Regions from separate parts of the Methylophilus sp. 5 genome, predicted to be linked through region 1. Evidence: riboswitches for the same ligand, from Rfam matches in the RefSeq annotation. Region 1 holds a riboswitch; the other holds the start of a gene.
The links. A riboswitch is a leader RNA that binds a small molecule or an ion and turns the genes downstream of it on or off. The one in region 1 is predicted to bind thiamine pyrophosphate.
Positions count from the first base shown of each region.

Region 2: another riboswitch for thiamine pyrophosphate. It lies ahead of thiC (phosphomethylpyrimidine synthase ThiC); the one in region 1 lies ahead of METH5_RS0111450 (TonB-dependent receptor).

Region 1 covers NZ_KI911560.1:2,357,182-2,365,984, reverse strand. The annotation lists gene METH5_RS0111470 (bifunctional diguanylate cyclase/phosphodiesterase) at 78-2,642, shown strand; gene METH5_RS0111465 (hypothetical protein) at 2,717-3,592, shown strand; gene pnuC (nicotinamide riboside transporter PnuC) at 3,624-4,235, opposite strand; gene METH5_RS0111455 (YkoF family thiamine/hydroxymethylpyrimidine-binding protein) at 4,305-4,565, opposite strand; gene METH5_RS0111450 (TonB-dependent receptor) at 4,616-6,700, opposite strand; TPP riboswitch at 6,799-6,904, opposite strand; gene METH5_RS0111440 (cupin domain-containing protein) at 7,109-7,384, opposite strand; tRNA gene METH5_RS0111435 (tRNA-Ser) at 7,454-7,543, opposite strand; gene def (peptide deformylase) at 7,570-8,103, opposite strand; gene METH5_RS0111425 (S-methyl-5'-thioinosine phosphorylase) at 8,134-8,803, opposite strand, start outside.
Region 2 covers NZ_KI911560.1:1,378,486-1,387,288, reverse strand. The annotation lists gene METH5_RS0106525 (YaeQ family protein) at 1-2, shown strand, start outside; gene METH5_RS0106515 (hypothetical protein) at 73-588, opposite strand; gene METH5_RS0106510 (hypothetical protein) at 711-2,363, opposite strand; gene METH5_RS0106505 (hypothetical protein) at 2,459-3,304, opposite strand; gene thiC (phosphomethylpyrimidine synthase ThiC) at 3,473-5,368, opposite strand; TPP riboswitch at 5,400-5,512, opposite strand; gene METH5_RS0106495 (hypothetical protein) at 5,661-6,071, shown strand; gene METH5_RS0106490 (PAS domain S-box protein) at 6,269-8,803, shown strand, end outside.

The DNA of each region.
Region 1 (8,803 bases):
AAGACGTGTGTCATGCCATACAAAAATGACTACGAACAGTATTGGGGGTAGTTATGGTCAAACAGGGATCCGGGCACGTGCCCACATATTTAGTGCTAGACGATATTGACGTGCCGGAAACGGTACTTCAAAGCTGGCAGATTACGACAGATTTGCTGGCGTGTATTGCGCATATTCCTGCCGCACTGATCATGCGTGTACACGCCCATGAGATCGAAGTGTTTGTCGCTAGCCATAGTGAAGGTAATGTTTACCATCAGGGAGAACATGCCAAGCTCAATACCGGACTCTACTGCGAAAACGTGATCAGCAATCATCAAGCGTTGCTTATCCCTAATGCACTCACCCACCCAGGCTGGGAGAACAACCCGGATGTCGCCCTTGGCATGATTTCTTATTATGGATTGCCGATCAACTGGCCAAATGGCGAAGTGTTCGGCACCATTTGCATTCTGGATAACAAAGAGCATCACTACGACCATCTGGTGACAGACCTGATTAGTCAGTTCAGAGACAGTATTCAACTCAGTCTCTACCATATTTACCACTCCAGCGTCGCCACCGAGCAAAGAGATCAAGCCAGAGAAGCCCTGCGAGATAACGAAGCCTTGTTTCATGCTGTGTTTGAAAATGCAGCGATCGGTATTGCGCAAGTGGCATTAACGGGGCATTTTCTGCAAATCAACCTTGAGTTTTGCCGCATCATTGGTTATAGCCAGGAAGAAATTCTGGCACAGCATATGACCTACCAGCAAATTACACTGCCTGACGACGTAGGCAAAGAAACCGAAACCGTCACCCGCTTATTACAAGGTAATATTGACCAATTCAGCATAGAGAAACGCTACCTGCATAAAATGGGTCAAGTGGTTTGGGTGAATCTGTCAGTGCATTTGTTGCGCGATGATCAACAACAGCCATTGTATTACATCAGCGCGGTGCAAGACATCAGCGAAAGAAAACTGGTAGAAGAAGAGCTCAAGCTTGCGGGGCTGGTCTATAACAACAGCAGTGAAGCGATGGCCATTACCGATGCGCATGGCATCATGTTAGCCATCAACCCCGCATTTAGCAAAATGACCGGCTATACCCTGGAAGAAATCAAGGGGCAATCCATCACCTTGTTACACACTAATCAGCATGACGCTGACTTTTATGGCTCACAGAAACAAACGATTGAGGCCAATGGGCAATGGCAAGGAGAGGTGTGGACTAAACACAAAAATGGCAGCACCTTCCCCACTTGGCTGACCATCAACACCTCCTACCTGAACGACGGTATAGTGCACAGGCGTGTGGGCTTATTCTCAGACATTTCTGCCATTAAAGAGGCTGAGGCGCTGATTCTCAAACAGGCTAACTTTGACCAACTGACCAAGCTACCTAATCGGCAACTATTTCAGGACCGTCTCGAACAAACCATTAAACTCTCACACCGTGAGCATCAAAAATGCGCGCTCCTCTTTATTGACCTTGACCGTTTTAAAGAAGTGAATGATACCCATGGCCATAACGTTGGCGATACGCTGCTGATTGAGGCCTCAGCGCGCATTGCCGCATGCGTGCGTCAGTCGGATACGGTCGCCCGCCTTGGCGGCGATGAATTCACCGTAATTTTGAACGACATTCACGACAACATGATGATTGCGCATATTGCACAACACATTATCGACAAATTATCAGAGCCGTTTCTTACCGCAAAAAAAGAAGCCTTTATCTCGGCCAGTGTCGGCATTGCCATTTACCCGGAAGATGCCAACGATGCGCAGCAATTACTTAAAGTCGCTGATCAGGCCATGTATGTGGCCAAAAATGCAGGCCGCGGCTGCTATCGTTTTTTCACCAAGCTGATGCAACAAGAGTCTGACTTTCGCATCCGCTTGTCTACCGATTTACGGCAAGCGTTACAGCTCAAGCAGTTTTCTGTGCATTATCAACCTATTATTGAGCTATCGACTGGCCGCATCAATAAAGCAGAGGCCTTGCTACGCTGGAAACACCCAGAGCTTGGCTACATCAGCCCGGATATTTTCATCCCTATTTGCGAACACTACGGCACCATACACGAGATTGGTAACTGGGTATTTATAGAAGCCGTGAAGCAAGGCGCCAAATTGAAACAGCTGCTGGGGCGCGAGATTGAAATTGCCGTCAATAAATCGCCAGTGCAATTTAAAGCCAACGAAGAAATGATGCATAACTGGATTCAGTTGCTCGAAAACATTCATTTTCCGACCAAATGCGTGGTGATTGAAATTACCGAGGGCGTACTGATGGATCTTGTTGGTAACATTGAAGAAAAACTGATGGGGTTCCACAATGCCGGCATGCATATCGCGATTGATGACTTTGGTACTGGCTACTCTTCGTTGTCCTATCTTAAAAAATTCAACGTCGACTATTTAAAAATTGACCGCTCATTCATCTGCAACTTGGCGGCCAACTCCAGCGAAGTGGCGATTTGTGAAGCCATTATTGAAATGGCCCACCGCCTCAATATTAAAGTGATTGCCGAAGGCATAGAAACGGAAACCCAACTGCATTTGCTCGAAGACATCCATTGCGACTTTGGCCAGGGCTATTTATTCGCCAAACCGATGCCTGCGGCTGATTTTGAACAATTGCTGATTGACTTGGGCTAGTTACACGCCAACAAAAAAACCTGCCGACAGGCAGGCTTTTTGACCGTCTGATGACTTAAAATGTCAGCCTGATTATGTTTACCTATCCACAACTCACATCATCCGAGCAAGCCAGTTTGCCCATACTGATTGCCCAACCAAGCGCTATGCCCAATAAATTTGAGGATAGTACGCATAGCCTTTTTTATTGCCAAACGGCGAGCGGCGACATGGTACTAAAAGTGTGTAATGAAGCGACCATTACAAAGTCTCACTTTTGGTTAGGCGCAAACCATTTATTTGCAGCCGACTTTCCAAACAGCTTGGGCAAGATCCATTTAACGCATCATTTTTTGGAGAAAAACGGCGCGCTGACAGTGCCTAATTTTGTCGCTGCGGGTGCCAACCGATTTGTGCTCAGCCGGTTTTTAGCGGGTAAAGATTTAGGAACAGAACACATAGCCGACCAATGGGTGATTCAGCTAGCTGAACATATCGCACGATTGCATCAATCAACTTACCCCAGTTGGGGCAAGCTACACGCACCACAATTTTCTGCAAACAAATGGGCCAGTCGCTTGCACGCCACGCTTGTTTTTTTGGCTAAGCAACACGATCCGTTGATTGCTGAACCGTTACTGGCCGAGGTGTTAGCACAGGCAAACAATTGCCACGAAACCGAATTTGTCCCGATGATGCTGGATTTACGCTGGGATCAATTCCGTTGTATCAACGCAAATAAGTTGGCGCTGCTTGATCTTGATGCATTTGTGATTGCGCCACGTGCGCTGGACCTGGTGTTGCTCGAATATATACTCACGCCCGCACAACTGGCTTTATTTAAACAGCACTATATTCAAACGCATGCCTGGCCCGACCACACAGCCAATACGCCCTGCTACCAGCTACTGTTGTTTTTAATGAATGTACTGGGTGAAACGGATTTGGCGAAGTGGATGCAGCGCATATAAAAAGGCAATGCTCGTCACCAAAATGCGCTGTTTAAGTCGTTTGCTGCTGGTAAAGCTTCACCCAGCTAATAAAGCCTGCAATGGCCAAAATAGTATTCAACACAAATAAAACGGCCGTTGCGTAATAGCCTGTTTGTACATACAACAGCGTAGCAGCGCCATCAATCACCGCCCAGTACAGCCAGTTTTCTAACACCTTCCTGGCGATCAACCAGGTATTCATGACAGAAAAAACTGTCGTATAAGCATCTAATACCGGGCTTTGCGATTGTCCAGTTTTTTGCAAATAGGCACTCAGCAACGCACTCACCACCAAACCAATCACAATAAAACCAAGATGGTTTTTCCAGGGCCAACGGCTAATCAGCAAGGTGTCAGTTTGCTTGCCATGTTTATGCCATAGCCAAAAACCATAAATCGCCATGCCCATATAGTAAAAATTCAACAACGCCTGCATAGGCAGTTGCCCCTCCCAAAACAGCGCGGTGTAAACCAGCGTGCTTAAAAAGGCAAACAACCAGCACCATTGAGACTCTTTGGCCGCCAACAGAATATAGGCAACGCCCATTAAAGCAGCGGCAATTTCCCAGCCGGACATTTGATGGAATGCAGCAATGATGGACTGATAATAATCTTGGTTCATGGCGATAAAACAGCAAATAAGTTAACAAGTACGCAAAGCGTATGTGACTATTAATGGCCTGAGTGCAGCTTATACATCGACAACATCAGCCCTGTCCGTGCCAATAAACTTCATCACAAATACACTGTGCGGCAACGCATTAAACACTGCCTCCATTTCTGCATCCAGGCAATCCATCACATCGCGGTATTCGCCAAACACTTGCGTGGCCAGGCTATTGCGTTTCACCACCAAATTTTTATTGGCTTCGAGTGTGTTGATAAAGGCCAAAATGGGTTCCACATAGCCTTCGGTTAAAGGATACAAACTAATATCGACTGAAATACGCATATAAACTCCAACATTTATAAAATTAAAGCGGGCAATGAGCGCCCCTTGATTTAGTAATCGTAAGTGACGGTGATACCACCAACGCGAGGCTCACCGTATTGCACGTAACGTTGTTCACCGAATCCGTTGTCAAAGTAAAAGCCACGGGTTGCATAATCTTTATCTAATAAGTTTCTCGCCCATACACTGACTTTCCAATGTTTATCGTACTTATAATCAGCACTGGCGTTTAATAAAGCATAGCCATTGGATTTAGAATTGTTGCTGTCAGAAAAGTAGAAGGCATCCTTACCTTCGACATTGGCACGTATTACCCAGGCTGCATTGGCATAAAACTCAGAACCCAAGTTAAAGGTATATTTAGGCGCATGAGCGACTTGCCGGCCTTGCGGACTGTATGCGCTCGGATCTGGATTTTTATAGCTATCAAATTTTGCATCCAGCAACCCGATTGAACCCAGCATCCGAAATTGATCGGTCAAGAACCAATCCATGCTGGCTTCTACCCCTTGATGGGTGGCACGGGCAGCGTTGTCATAGAACTCCGTAAAAATCCCCGTGCTCGGTACTTGCGCAGAACTATGTGTTTGCGCATCTAGGCGCTTGGCATAAAAAGCCGCCAGATTGGTGATCAACGTGCCGTCCAGCCAGCTGGATTTCAGCCCTGTTTCAAAGTTCCACATATACTCGGTATTAAACTGCCTTTGATTTTGAGCCAAACTGGCATTGTTATTGATACCACCAGGCTTGTAACCACGGGTTAACGAGGTATAGATGAGTTGATTCGCGTCAGCTTGGTAATTCAAGCCCAATTTAGCGCCCAAAAGGGTTTCATTCACGTTTTTTTTCACGCTACTTGGGGCTGATTCAACGAAGCCACTATCGGCATAGTGGGCCTTAAAATCCTCTATCCGCAGTCCTGAAACGAGCGTCAACTTGTCAGTTAAATGGCTATCTAATTGCCCAAACACCGCCGTATTTTCTGTATTGTACTTACCTGCTATCTGCGTTAAGTAGCTAGGTCCATAACTTCTATAATCTACACGAGAATTAAAACGCTCATCTTGCACAAAACGATAAATGCCAACCGTCCAATCGGTTGAGTCGTTGAAAATACGGCCCGCCTTATCAGACAAAGCACGTAGTTCAAAAGAGTAATTGTCGCGATCACGGTTATGTTTTTCGCCATCATTTAATGTTGTCCAATCACCATCAAAACTATAGGTCGATGAAGAATTTAAATAACTGGCCTCTGACTGAATAATGACCGCATCGGAAGCTTGCCAATTGGCTTTCACAGCAAAAGCGTTGGTGTTTTGCGTATCTACGCCAGGCTGGTTGGCTTTACTGTGCCTGGAGTTGTCTAAGGTAAATCCGTCATAACCGTTATTCACATTCACATGCATCAAGGTGAAATCTAAGGTTAAATCCTCGGTCGCAAATAATTTAAATTTACTGCGAAAGGTCAATTCATCTTGTTTTTGCGTGTCATCACGACCCAAGGTGTCATTTTGCATATAGCCATCAGATTTGTGCGTATAAATCGAGGCACGACCGATTAACTGATCTTCAACGATCGTACCGCCTACCGCTGCCCCAAAATTACGCGTGTTGTATTCACCCACGCCAGCTTGTGCACGCATTTTAAATTGTTTGGTCGGCTCGGTACTGCGCATGGTAATGGCGCCGGCGATGGCATTCGGGCCAAACTTAGTGCCTTGCGGGCCTTGCAACACTTCTACCGCATCAATATCAAACATGGTCGCGGCGCCACCCAAGCGGCTAAAATCAATGCCATCAATGATTAAGCCGACGGATGGATTCACCGGATTATCATATTGGCTGAGGATGCCCATGCCACGAATCTGGAAAAAACGCCCGCGGGACGCCCCTGCTGAGATATTCACATTGGGCGCCAGATTCAATACTTCTTCCAGATGCTGCGCGCCACGTGCCTCTATGGTTTCTTTATTCACTTCAGTCAGGCTGACGGCTGTTTTTTGTGCGATGCTGGGGCGAAAATCCGCGCTCACCACCACCTCAGAGAGTTCGCGTGTCTCTTCCTCTTCTGCGGCTAACACAGGCGTGGTGAGTAAAAGTCCAATTAAGGACAGCGGTTTTGTAATCGGTTTCATGATAATCCTTTCTATTAAGACACATAAAAAGGACAGGGTGAGAGTGACAATGACGTGAGTAGATTTGTGGATGACCCAACAAACCAGAAACATTTGCGTTGTAGATGCTCTGCCTGTCCCTACGCCAGCATTATCTGGGTCAGGTTCATTGGGTTTCCCGCGTGTGCGAGATCTCAGGCGTTATAGCCACCCCAAGGCGTTTGATTTTTCAATCAGGGTGAGATTGTATTTTAATATCAACCACTTGGCTAGAGCACAATTCAGAATTCGCTTTACAGCCTGTGCATATGTTGCAAAGTTTAATGATGAGGGCTGTAAACAGATGGCCGCTGAGAATATCCCGCGGGCCAAAAACAAAAAACCCTGCAAGGCAGGGTTTTTTATTGAATACTGGCTAAAACAAATCAATTAGAAATGTTTGTAGTGTTTTTTCAATTGTTTAACCACTTCCCACTGGGATTTCAGGCCTTTTGGAAACTCAACATAGTCACCAGCCTTGATTGTTACTGTGTCGCCACCTTGTGGAGTCACTTTGAATTCGCCTTCTAATACGTAGGCTTTTTCAGTTGCAGTGAAGTCCAAAGGGAATTTTGAAGGTGCGCAATCCCATGTGTTCCAGCTTTTTACGCCCAGTTCTTTCAGCTTTTCTTCTGACGGGTTATGGTCGATGATGATTTGTGTCATGACGATTCCTTAAATGTGTAATTAAAACCTGCAAATAGAAATGCCGCAAAAACTGCGGCATGACGTGTTTGGCGGAAGAGGTGAGATTCGAACTCACGGAGGGCGTGAACCCTCGACAGTTTTCAAGACTGTAGCATTAAACCGCTCTGCCACTCTTCCGGAATGAGGCGCATTATAGCAAACTATCAGTCATCTGGAAGCGTTATTCCAGGAAAAAGTACATCATTAAAGCCAAATTTTGTTAGATCACGGATACGCATGGGGTAAAGCACACCAAATAAGTGGTCACATTCGTGCTGTACCACCCTGGCATGAAAGCCGCTCGCGGTACGATCAATGACCCGCCCTTGCGGGTCTAAGCCGCGATAATGCAAGTGTTGGTAGCGTGGCACCAGGCCGCGCATGCCGGGCACGGACAAGCAACCTTCCCATCCATCCCCTTCTGTTTGCTCTATTGGGGTCAGTTCCGGATTAATCAAAATAGTGAACGGCACTTCTTCAGCATCGGGGTAACGCGGGTTGGCGCCCACGCCAAACATCACTACCTGCAAACTGACGCCAATTTGCGGCGCCGCAATACCTGCGCCGTTCATCTGCGTCATGGTGTCATGCATATCCTGAATCAGGGCATGCAATTCGGGCGTATCAAACTGGGTCACTTTATCGGCCACCCGATACAACAATGGCTCGCCCATTCTGAGCACAGGTTTCACCGCCATAGAAGTTTTCCTTAGGGTTAATTACTGGATTTAAACAACTGCGCAGTCATTGTCAGATAAATATTGCGCAATCACCGTGCGCACTTTATCCATGGTTTGCTGCAACAACGGCATCACCTGCTCAAACTGGATAGACTGTGCGCTGTCACCACGCCCTGCGGCAAAATTAGCCACCGGGCAAATCGCGGCATAAGCCACACCAAGCTCACGCGCCAATACGGCCTCAGGCATCCCGGTCATGCCGACGAGAGTGGCGCCATCGTGTTCATACCGATTAATCTCCGCGGCAGTTTCTAGCCGCGGCCCTTGCACACAGGCATAGACACCGCCATCCACTAGGCTGTAGCCCACATCGGCCGCCGCTTTCAGGCAGCGTTCACGCATGCCTTGTGAATAGGGTTGGGTAAAGTCGATATGGCGCACCGGCAACTCAATGCCATCATGGTAAGTATTGCTGCGGCCATAGGTATAATCCAAAATCTGGTTAGGCAGCACAATATCGCCTGGAATCAGGTTGCGGGCGATGCCACCCACGGTCGCGACCGCCAGCAAATCACACACCCCGACAGAATGCAGCGCCCATATATTGGCCCGATAATTCACCGCATGTGGCGGAATGGTATGGCCGCCACCGTGACGCGCCAGAAACACCACTTCTTTGCCATTGATCTCACCAAACACCAGCGGTTGCGAAGGTTCG
Region 2 (8,803 bases), 980 kb from region 1:
AATTGCTGACAAACCAGCAGTGATGGACGATCAAAAAGCCAGCATTGCTGGCTTTTTTGTGTTGATCCGCACCTAGGGAAAAAGACTATGCTCTGCGGGCCATACTCCGCTATACATCGCCTCCGGGTGATGCCGCATCAGGCGCTGGCGCACCTCACTCAACCTGAGCAACGGCACAGACACAATCATTAAAATATTGCCCTGCTCAATTTGCGTGTGATGAGATTTGAGACGGTCACTGGGTGCAGCCGTTGCCACCGCAGCTGCCCAGGCGGCACATGACAAGGCACCCAACACCATGCAATATGGGATCACCATTAGCGTAACCTCGCCAAACCACCATGGCACCAGGTAAGCAAGCATACCGCCCAGTAAGCCAAACACGGCCCCAAACACAAATCCTGCCATCGCACTATAAACCACGTCTGACTTTTCTACGGCATTGGCCTTGGGCAAGCTGCCTAATAGCTGATCATTTTTTGCATGAAAGTGAATATGATTTTCATCGATTCTCTCCAGCAGCAACTCATTCATCATCGCTTGCGCACTTCTAATATTGGGTAAAACAAAATAGAGTCTGCGTCTCATGTCGTTCTCCTATCAATATTGCCAGTATTTGCTGGTCTTAATTTGATAGTTTTTAAACGCAAAGATTCACTTTTTAACATCTGTTGGGCGGAGCGATTTTGCCATCCGGGCAACACATGGTTTTATCTGTCATCCAGTTTGCCCATCCAGACACTGCGCAACTTGGCCAATTTATAGCGCAAGCCTGCGCCCTCATTAGAGAGTGCATCCAAAAACAGTGACAACCGCCTCGATTTAATCACGGTGTAAAACGTGAGCAAGCTCACCGGCACAAACACAATAGAAAAATATGCCAGCTTTTCCAGTGTGCTGGATTGCGTGAGATCAATCAGGTTCATGCCCAGCAAACCTGTCGTCATGGTGCCAATCAGGCCCAAAATAGTGACTACCGTCAAACGCACCACTGTATCAGCCTGACGTTTGATTTCTTCACCTTCAAGATACTCGGCCATGTCCATAATGCGGCGGCGGGTCTTTTCAAACAAGTTAACCGAATCGAGCTGTTTCAGCATCAGTGCAAACAGATCTTTGGCCACGGCCTGATCAGACACATTTTCAAACCAATAGCGATGGGTAAAGCGCAAAAACACTGCGGTGGCATTGCGGATGCGGTTACGGAAATTTTTGACTGAATCTTCACTCTGAATATCCAGGCGGCTGATGGCCTGCACCATGCGGTCTGACAACATGAGCAAGGCCGCTTTTTGAAAATGTGCGATTAAAAACAGCAAGAAATACTGGTTTTGATAATGACGCTTGATGCCTGTGCGCTCATTGGTAAACACGCGATGCTGGTGGCTGCCCACCACGACAAAGTTTTGCCCAGTACACATGATGCGGGTAGTGCTCCACGGGTCTTGCCGGGCTTCATCCCAATAGCGGTCATAGCAATTATTTTTTTCGAACTCCTGCAAAAAGTGCTCTGTAAACGGCAGTGTTTCCGAATGCCAGGGTTGGCAGACCAACCCCAGCCGGATCAGGTCGCCACGACTAAGCTGGCTCACATCGTCAAACGACAAATACGCCATCAGCGGCATGCGCTGGTACTCAATTTCACGGTAACGTAACTCACCCTGCTGGCCTGAATAATGTGGCACCAGCGGATGCAACAACGCCAGCCAGTGCAAGGACACGCAAGGCACATGGTTTTCTTTCACATAGGCGAGATAACGCGCCTTGTCTTCGTAATCTGAGCGCGCAATCACTTGCCCTTGCGCATCCAGCCACTCAATCAGTTGCGCGCAGTGTCCGCCTTCGCCAGTGTCATCCCAGTAATTTGGATAGGTGCGGCCCAGGCGGTACATTACCTCCATTGCCGATTGCAATGGCAGGTCTTTGGCCGTGACCTCAAACGCCAGCATGGCGACATCAATATCAAAAAAGAAATAGAGCTCCACATGGGAGACCCGCAACAACAATGGCTCGGTCTCGCCTTGCAGGGTAATTCGTACCTGGCTAATATCACTGCGGGTAAAAATATGAATGGGCGACTCACCATAGCCGCCAGATTCGCGGCCATGCTTGCCTTCGCCGTATAAAAAGCGCTGGGCAAACGGTAAAAAGGTGACGAACTCCTGGTATCTGGTTTCACTCAGGTGCGGTGAATCTTGCAAAAATTCGTCTTGTATCTCGACCCAGGGCGAGTCGGGCGCGGCTTTGAGTAGTTGCCAGGGACGGTGCACGGCGCCCGCACTGTGATCGGTCATTAACTGTATCGGCCACAACAGTGTTTGCCGAAAATCTCTTACGATACTGCTTTGCAGGTTGTCCGCCATGATGGAGCCTTTAGCCGCTGGTTAGAGGATGGACTATAGCGCGCAAATGCGGCACAGAATCAGGCGATAAACGCGGCAAACACCTGCCAAATAAGTCAGCCGCAATGACGGTAGAGCGCCATCATGGTGCTGCCTGCATTCATTAGCTCATAGCCCACTGTGCCCACGCTGGTAAATAACGCCAATAATAGCGTGGCTAATATTGTTTTGCCTGTAGTGAGTGCATGGCCTTTGAGATACATGGCCCACAGCCGACCAGACCAGATGAGCAGAATAAGCAATGCCAGCAATTGTAAGCCTGCGGCTAGTTTAAATAACGGCCTGTCGGTTGCCTGCAGATACACAGCCTGCAAGGCGGCCAGTTGCGTTTGCAATTGCGCACCTAGGGCCGCATTTGGGCTAATTTCACCGCTGCGGGCATCGGTGGCACAAAGCACGCCTTGCTCAATCAGCGGTTTGAGGTCTACCATGCCTTTTTCTAGCTGGATCCATGACTTTGCCGTGACCGGGTCAGCCAGGCTGATATTGGTCAGCGAGGCAGCAAACACCTGTGTCACCAGCATGACGCCACAAGCCGCACACATCAGGCCAAAAAAGCGCTGAAATCCGCTTTGTACGCCCGCCACCTTGGCCGCCAGATACGCCAGTGCCGACAACCCCAACAGCTCGAACAATAAGCGGATGGCGGCAAACGCATGGGCGGCCATGCCTGCATCATCGGTCGCCAGTTGCACCGGGCTAGTCATTTCAGGAAACACCACCGCCAGCACCAGCGCAATGGTGAAGGATAGTAATAAAAATGCGATGGATTGCTCTAGCCTGGCGTTGGCATCTTCCGCTTTAAGATGGTCATGCACCAATTGCGATGGCTGCGTCAACATGTGGGTGAATTTGCCTAAATAGGCTGGCAACTCTTTGAGTACACTTTCTAACAACGCCATGGCACACCTCTTTTACACAGACAGACATACCTTAACACCGTTGTCGCGATGCGTGTTATGTCCTGCGCTTTTTGGCGCAAGCGCCGCAGCGGTTGTCTGTTGCACACCACAAATAACTATTAAAAAAGCCAGCATCGCTGCTGGCTTGTTAGGGGCATCAATCAGCTGTTACACCTTTTGATAAACTTCGCTGCCCTTTTTCACGAATTCAATCGCTTTTTCTTGCATGCCTTTTTGCAGTGCTTCTTTTTCATCCACGCCTAATTTATCAGCATAGTCACGCACATCCTGGGTGATTTTCATCGAACAGAAGTGCGGGCCGCACATTGAGCAAAAGTGGGCCTGTTTGGCGCCTTCTTGCGGCAAGGTTTCGTCGTGAAATTCCTTGGCTTTCTCCGGGTCCAGGCCAAGATTAAACTGGTCTTCCCAGCGGAACTCAAAGCGCGCTTTACTCAATGCATTGTCACGAATTTGCGCACCCGGATGGCCTTTGGCCAGGTCAGCCGCATGTGCCGCGATTTTGTAGGTGATGATGCCCACGCGTACGTCTTCTTTGTCTGGCAAGCCCAAATGCTCTTTCGGCGTCACATAGCACAACATGGCACAACCGTACCAGCCGATCATGGCCGCACCAATGCCAGAGGTAATATGGTCATAGCCAGGCGCGATGTCAGTGGTCAATGGGCCCAAGGTGTAGAACGGGGCTTCGCCACAGTGCTCCAACTGCAGGTCCATGTTTTCTTTAATCAGATGCATAGGTACGTGGCCCGGGCCTTCGATCATGCACTGTACGTCATGCTTCCAGGCAATTTGGGTCAGCTCACCCAGTGTTTTCAGCTCGGCAAATTGTGCTTCGTCGTTAGCATCGTAGATAGAACCAGGCCGCAAACCATCACCCAGTGAGAAGCTCACATCGTATTGCTTCATGATTTCACAGATTTCCTCAAAGTGTGTGTAGAGGAAAGACTCCTGATGATGTGCCAGACACCATTTGGCCATGATGGAACCACCGCGCGACACAATACCGGTCATGCGTTTTGCCGTCATTGGAATATAGGCCAAACGCACACCGGCGTGAATCGTGAAGTAATCCACGCCCTGCTCAGCTTGCTCAATCAGCGTATCGCGAAAAATTTCCCAAGTTAGATCTTCTGCCTTGCCATTGACTTTTTCCAGCGCCTGGTAAATAGGCACGGTACCAATCGGCACCGGTGAGTTACGGATAATCCACTCACGTGTTTCATGAATATTTTTGCCGGTAGACAAATCCATCACGGTGTCACCGCCCCAACGCGTGCCCCATACCATTTTCTCTACTTCTTCTGAGATTGATGAGCCTAAAGCCGAGTTACCAATGTTAGCGTTAATTTTCACCAGAAAGTTACGGCCAATAATCATCGGCTCGATTTCCGGGTGGTTGATGTTGGCCGGAATAATCGCACGGCCGCGCGCGACTTCGTCACGCACAAATTCTGGCGTAATCACTGCAGGAATGCTGGCACCGTAATGTTGGCCAGGATGCTGTGTTTGCAGCAGCTCGCTCATATTTTCACGGCGCTGGTTTTCACGGATGGCAATAAACTCCATCTCTGGTGTAATGACGCCTTGGCGGGCGTAGTGCATCTGGCTCACGTTTTGGCCAGCTTTGGCGCGCAATGGTTTGCGGTGCAGGTTAAAGCGCATTTGTGACAGCTCAGGGTCGACCAGGCGCTGATGACCAAATTCTGAGGTCGGGCCATCCAGTTGTTCTACATCCCCACGCTCCATGATCCATGTTGCACGCAAAGCAGGCAAACCGTTACGGATATCAATCTCGACGGTTGGGTCGGTGTAAGGACCAGACGTGTCGTAGACCACCACTGGCGGGTTAGTGTCACCGCCAAAACTGGACGGCGTATCACTCAATGAAATTTCACGGAATGGCACCTGAATATCAGGGCGGGAACCTTCAACATAGATTTTGCGCGATTTGGCAAATGGCTTGGTAGTGGCTTCGTCAACTTTGGCATCAGCGTTGACGAACTTGATATTTTTAGACTGTAGATTTTTGTCTATGGCGTTCATTAGGCATCCTTAAAATAAAAGACGTAAGGATGCATATGGAGGTTTGCATTCCCTACGGCGGTATTAACCGCGTCAGGTTCGAAGGGTAACTCTCACTGCAAAACATTCAATAAATGAAGGATTTACAGACCCCTAGCAAGGGACGGATTGTGCGGCAAAACGCCTGATAACGCAAGTAAAACAAAGTTTTGCATATGCCTGGATTGACAAATAGACAGACCTGTCTACAATCACTTTACCCGACCATAAAAACATACGGGATTTATTTCAATCAGGAACTAAAGGAGATCATATGGAAGTTTTGTTAATAGGCGCAGTGGCCTGTACCACCGCTTTAATTTTGTCAGCGTGGCTGATGACGTTTGCGCGCTGGTTTCCGATCAAGGGCATAGATGGCGATTTTTTGGTCGACTACAAAACCATGATACGCGCCCACGTGGACTATGCCCTGATGGCGCTGTTTGGCCTGGGTTTTTTTGGCGCGGCCAAGGCGGCAGGCGTGGAGTTGCACCATTTTGCCTGTGTGTGCGTGGCCATTGGTGGCTTCACCAACCCGACCGTGTTTGTGATTGCTGCGTTTGACCCGGACTTTTGGAGCAAAACGAAGTGGAAAGTATTCTCTGCGATTAGCTTCGTCATCACGACGGTTGGTTTCATGACCATCTGCTACCAACTGATTTGCCACGCCCTGTGTGCGCACTAAACCCACCTGCCCAGCCTCATTAACCCTGCTGCGGCAGGGTTTTTCAATCATGATTAGCGCAATATTGATCCACCCGATAACTGATTTAGCAAACTAAGCATAGAAGCTGCAACTATTCCGGCATTCGTTTTACCTGCGCCCCCGTTAGACTACAGGTGGGAAGTAGTATAAGCACAGTTACGCACAAGGCGAATCGCATGGATTGGTATGGTATTTTCTTTTTCAGGGAAGGCTCTCCGACAGCCCTTCTGTCTGGCAGCTACGATGCCTGGCTGGTCGTTTTGTCGGCCGTGGTCGCCATTGGCTCATCCATTCTGGCCCTGCAATTAACACGTCTGTCACGGCAACAAACCTCTGTCGTTTCACGTCGATTTTCAATCATCGCCAGCTCGGTGTCATTAGGGGCAGGCATCTGGGCCATGCACTTTATCGGCATGCTGGCTTATCAAATTTGTACGCCGGTGTCTTACTACTCGGATGCCACCCTGGTCTCTATGATGCCTGGCATTCTGGCGTCGCACTACGCCTTGAGCCTGATGGCAGAAAACCAGATCGACTACCGCAAGCTGATTAAAGGCGGATTTGCGGTGGGCGCCGGCATTGGCGCCATGCATTACATCGGCATGCTCGCCATGCGCATGGCGCCTGAGCTCAAGTTTGATCTGTTATGGGTGCTGGTTTCTGTGGTGGTGGCTGTTGCCTTATCCACGCTATCACTGTGGACAGGTGTCTTTTTAAACCAGAAAGGCAAAATACCGCCCAAGGTCAGCATTATGCTAGGCGGCCTGCTCATGGGCAGCGCCATCACCGCCATGCACTACACCGGCATGGCGTCTGCGCGGTTCTTAGGCAAGGCCCAGCCTGGGTTCAACCCGGATGACAATCAATCCATCACCATGGCACTGGGGATTACGCTGGTCACTATTTTGATCGGCATCATTGCCACCGCGGTCAACGCCTTAATCCGCTACCGGCAAATACTGGCGTCGATTCAGGCCAGCGAAACACGCTTATCAACTATTTTGAATACAGCCGTTGATGGCATTGTGACCATCAATGCCGCCGGGCAAATCATCTCGTGTAACAATGCTGTTGAAACGCTGTTTGGCTGGGCAAAGGCCGACATGATAGGCAAAAACGTCTCTATGCTAATGCAAGACCCTGACAGCCCGAATCATCTGTATTTTTTAAAAAACTATCAAGCGGCAGCGCAGGCAAAAATCATGAGCGAAGGCAGTGATTTGGACGCTGTGAAAAAAGATGGCTCGGTGTTTCCGATTCGGCTGGCAATTGGTGAAGTTAAATTAGCCGATGAAACGCTCTATGTCGGCTTTATCACCGACCTCAGCCACCGTAAAGCGATTGAAGAGGCCGTGCGTCAAAAAGATCAGCAGATTCGGTCCATGATGAACAATATTCCGGGCGTGACTTTTCGCGTCAGCTTGGCAGGCGAATGGAGCATACAGCTGATTAGTGACGCCGTGCAACAAATGACAGGCTGGCCAGCCAAAGACTTTTTAAGTGGGCAGCTGCGCTTTTCACCGCTAATGCATCCTGAAGATATTGCACGCGTGCGCCCGATTGCAGCAAAGGCGATTGCACGCCTTGAAAGCTTTGAGGTTGAGTTCAGGATTACTGATCGCAGCGGCAGTGAAAAATGGATTTCAGCCGTGGCCTCGCCGCTGTTAAACAAAGACGGCATACCCTATGCAATGGACGGCGTGTTGCTAGACATCACCGAGTCCAAGCAAAAAAATGCCGAATTTGAAGGCATTGTTAACGCGATTAACTACTCAACCAACGTCGCCGAATTTACCATTGATGGCTTTGTCATCAGCGCCAACGAGCACTTTCTTGACCTGCTGGGCTATCAACTGGCAGAAATTCAAGGCCGTCATCACTCTATTTTTTGCCCGCCCGATTTTGCCTTAACCGACATCTATAAACAAAAGTGGACCTCGCTACGCCGTGGTGAGTTTGTGCATGGCGAATTTTTGCGCTATGGCAAAGCAGGCAAAAAAATCTGGATCAACGCCTCTTACAGCCCGGTGCGGGACGTGGATGGCAAGGTGGTGAAAGTACTGATGTTTATGATGGACATCAGCGAGCGCAAACAAATGGAACAGGACATGCGCCGGGCAAAAGAGACCGCCGAGCAGGCCGCCAATGCTAAAAGTACCTTTTTGGCTAATATGAGCCATGAAATTCGTACGCCGATGAACTCGATTATCGGCTTTAGCGAGTTGTTACTCGATACAACCATGCAAGCAGAGCAGCGCAGTTATTTATCGACCATCAGCCAGTCGGCGAAGTCATTACTGCATTTACTCAATGATATTTTAGACAGTGCCAAATTGGAAAAAGGCATGCTCGAGCTAGAAGTGGTGGATTTTTCACCGCGCGAACTGGTCGATAGCCTGATTTCATCGCTATGGTTGCAAGCGCGCAAAAAGAACCTCGACCTCAAATTAAATATAGATCCGCACATCGAAGGTTACTACAAAGGTGCTGAGCATCGCATACGCCAGGTGCTGACCAATCTGCTGGGCAACGCGATTAAATTCACAGAAAGCGGTCATGTTGAGCTTAAGGTGCACCTAACAGCACAAGACGAAGTGCAGTTTGACATTATAGATACCGGCATTGGCATTGATGAAGATAGGCTGGATGTGATTTTTGAGCCGTTTACACAGGCAGATGCGTCGATGAGCCGCCGCTTTGGTGGCACAGGC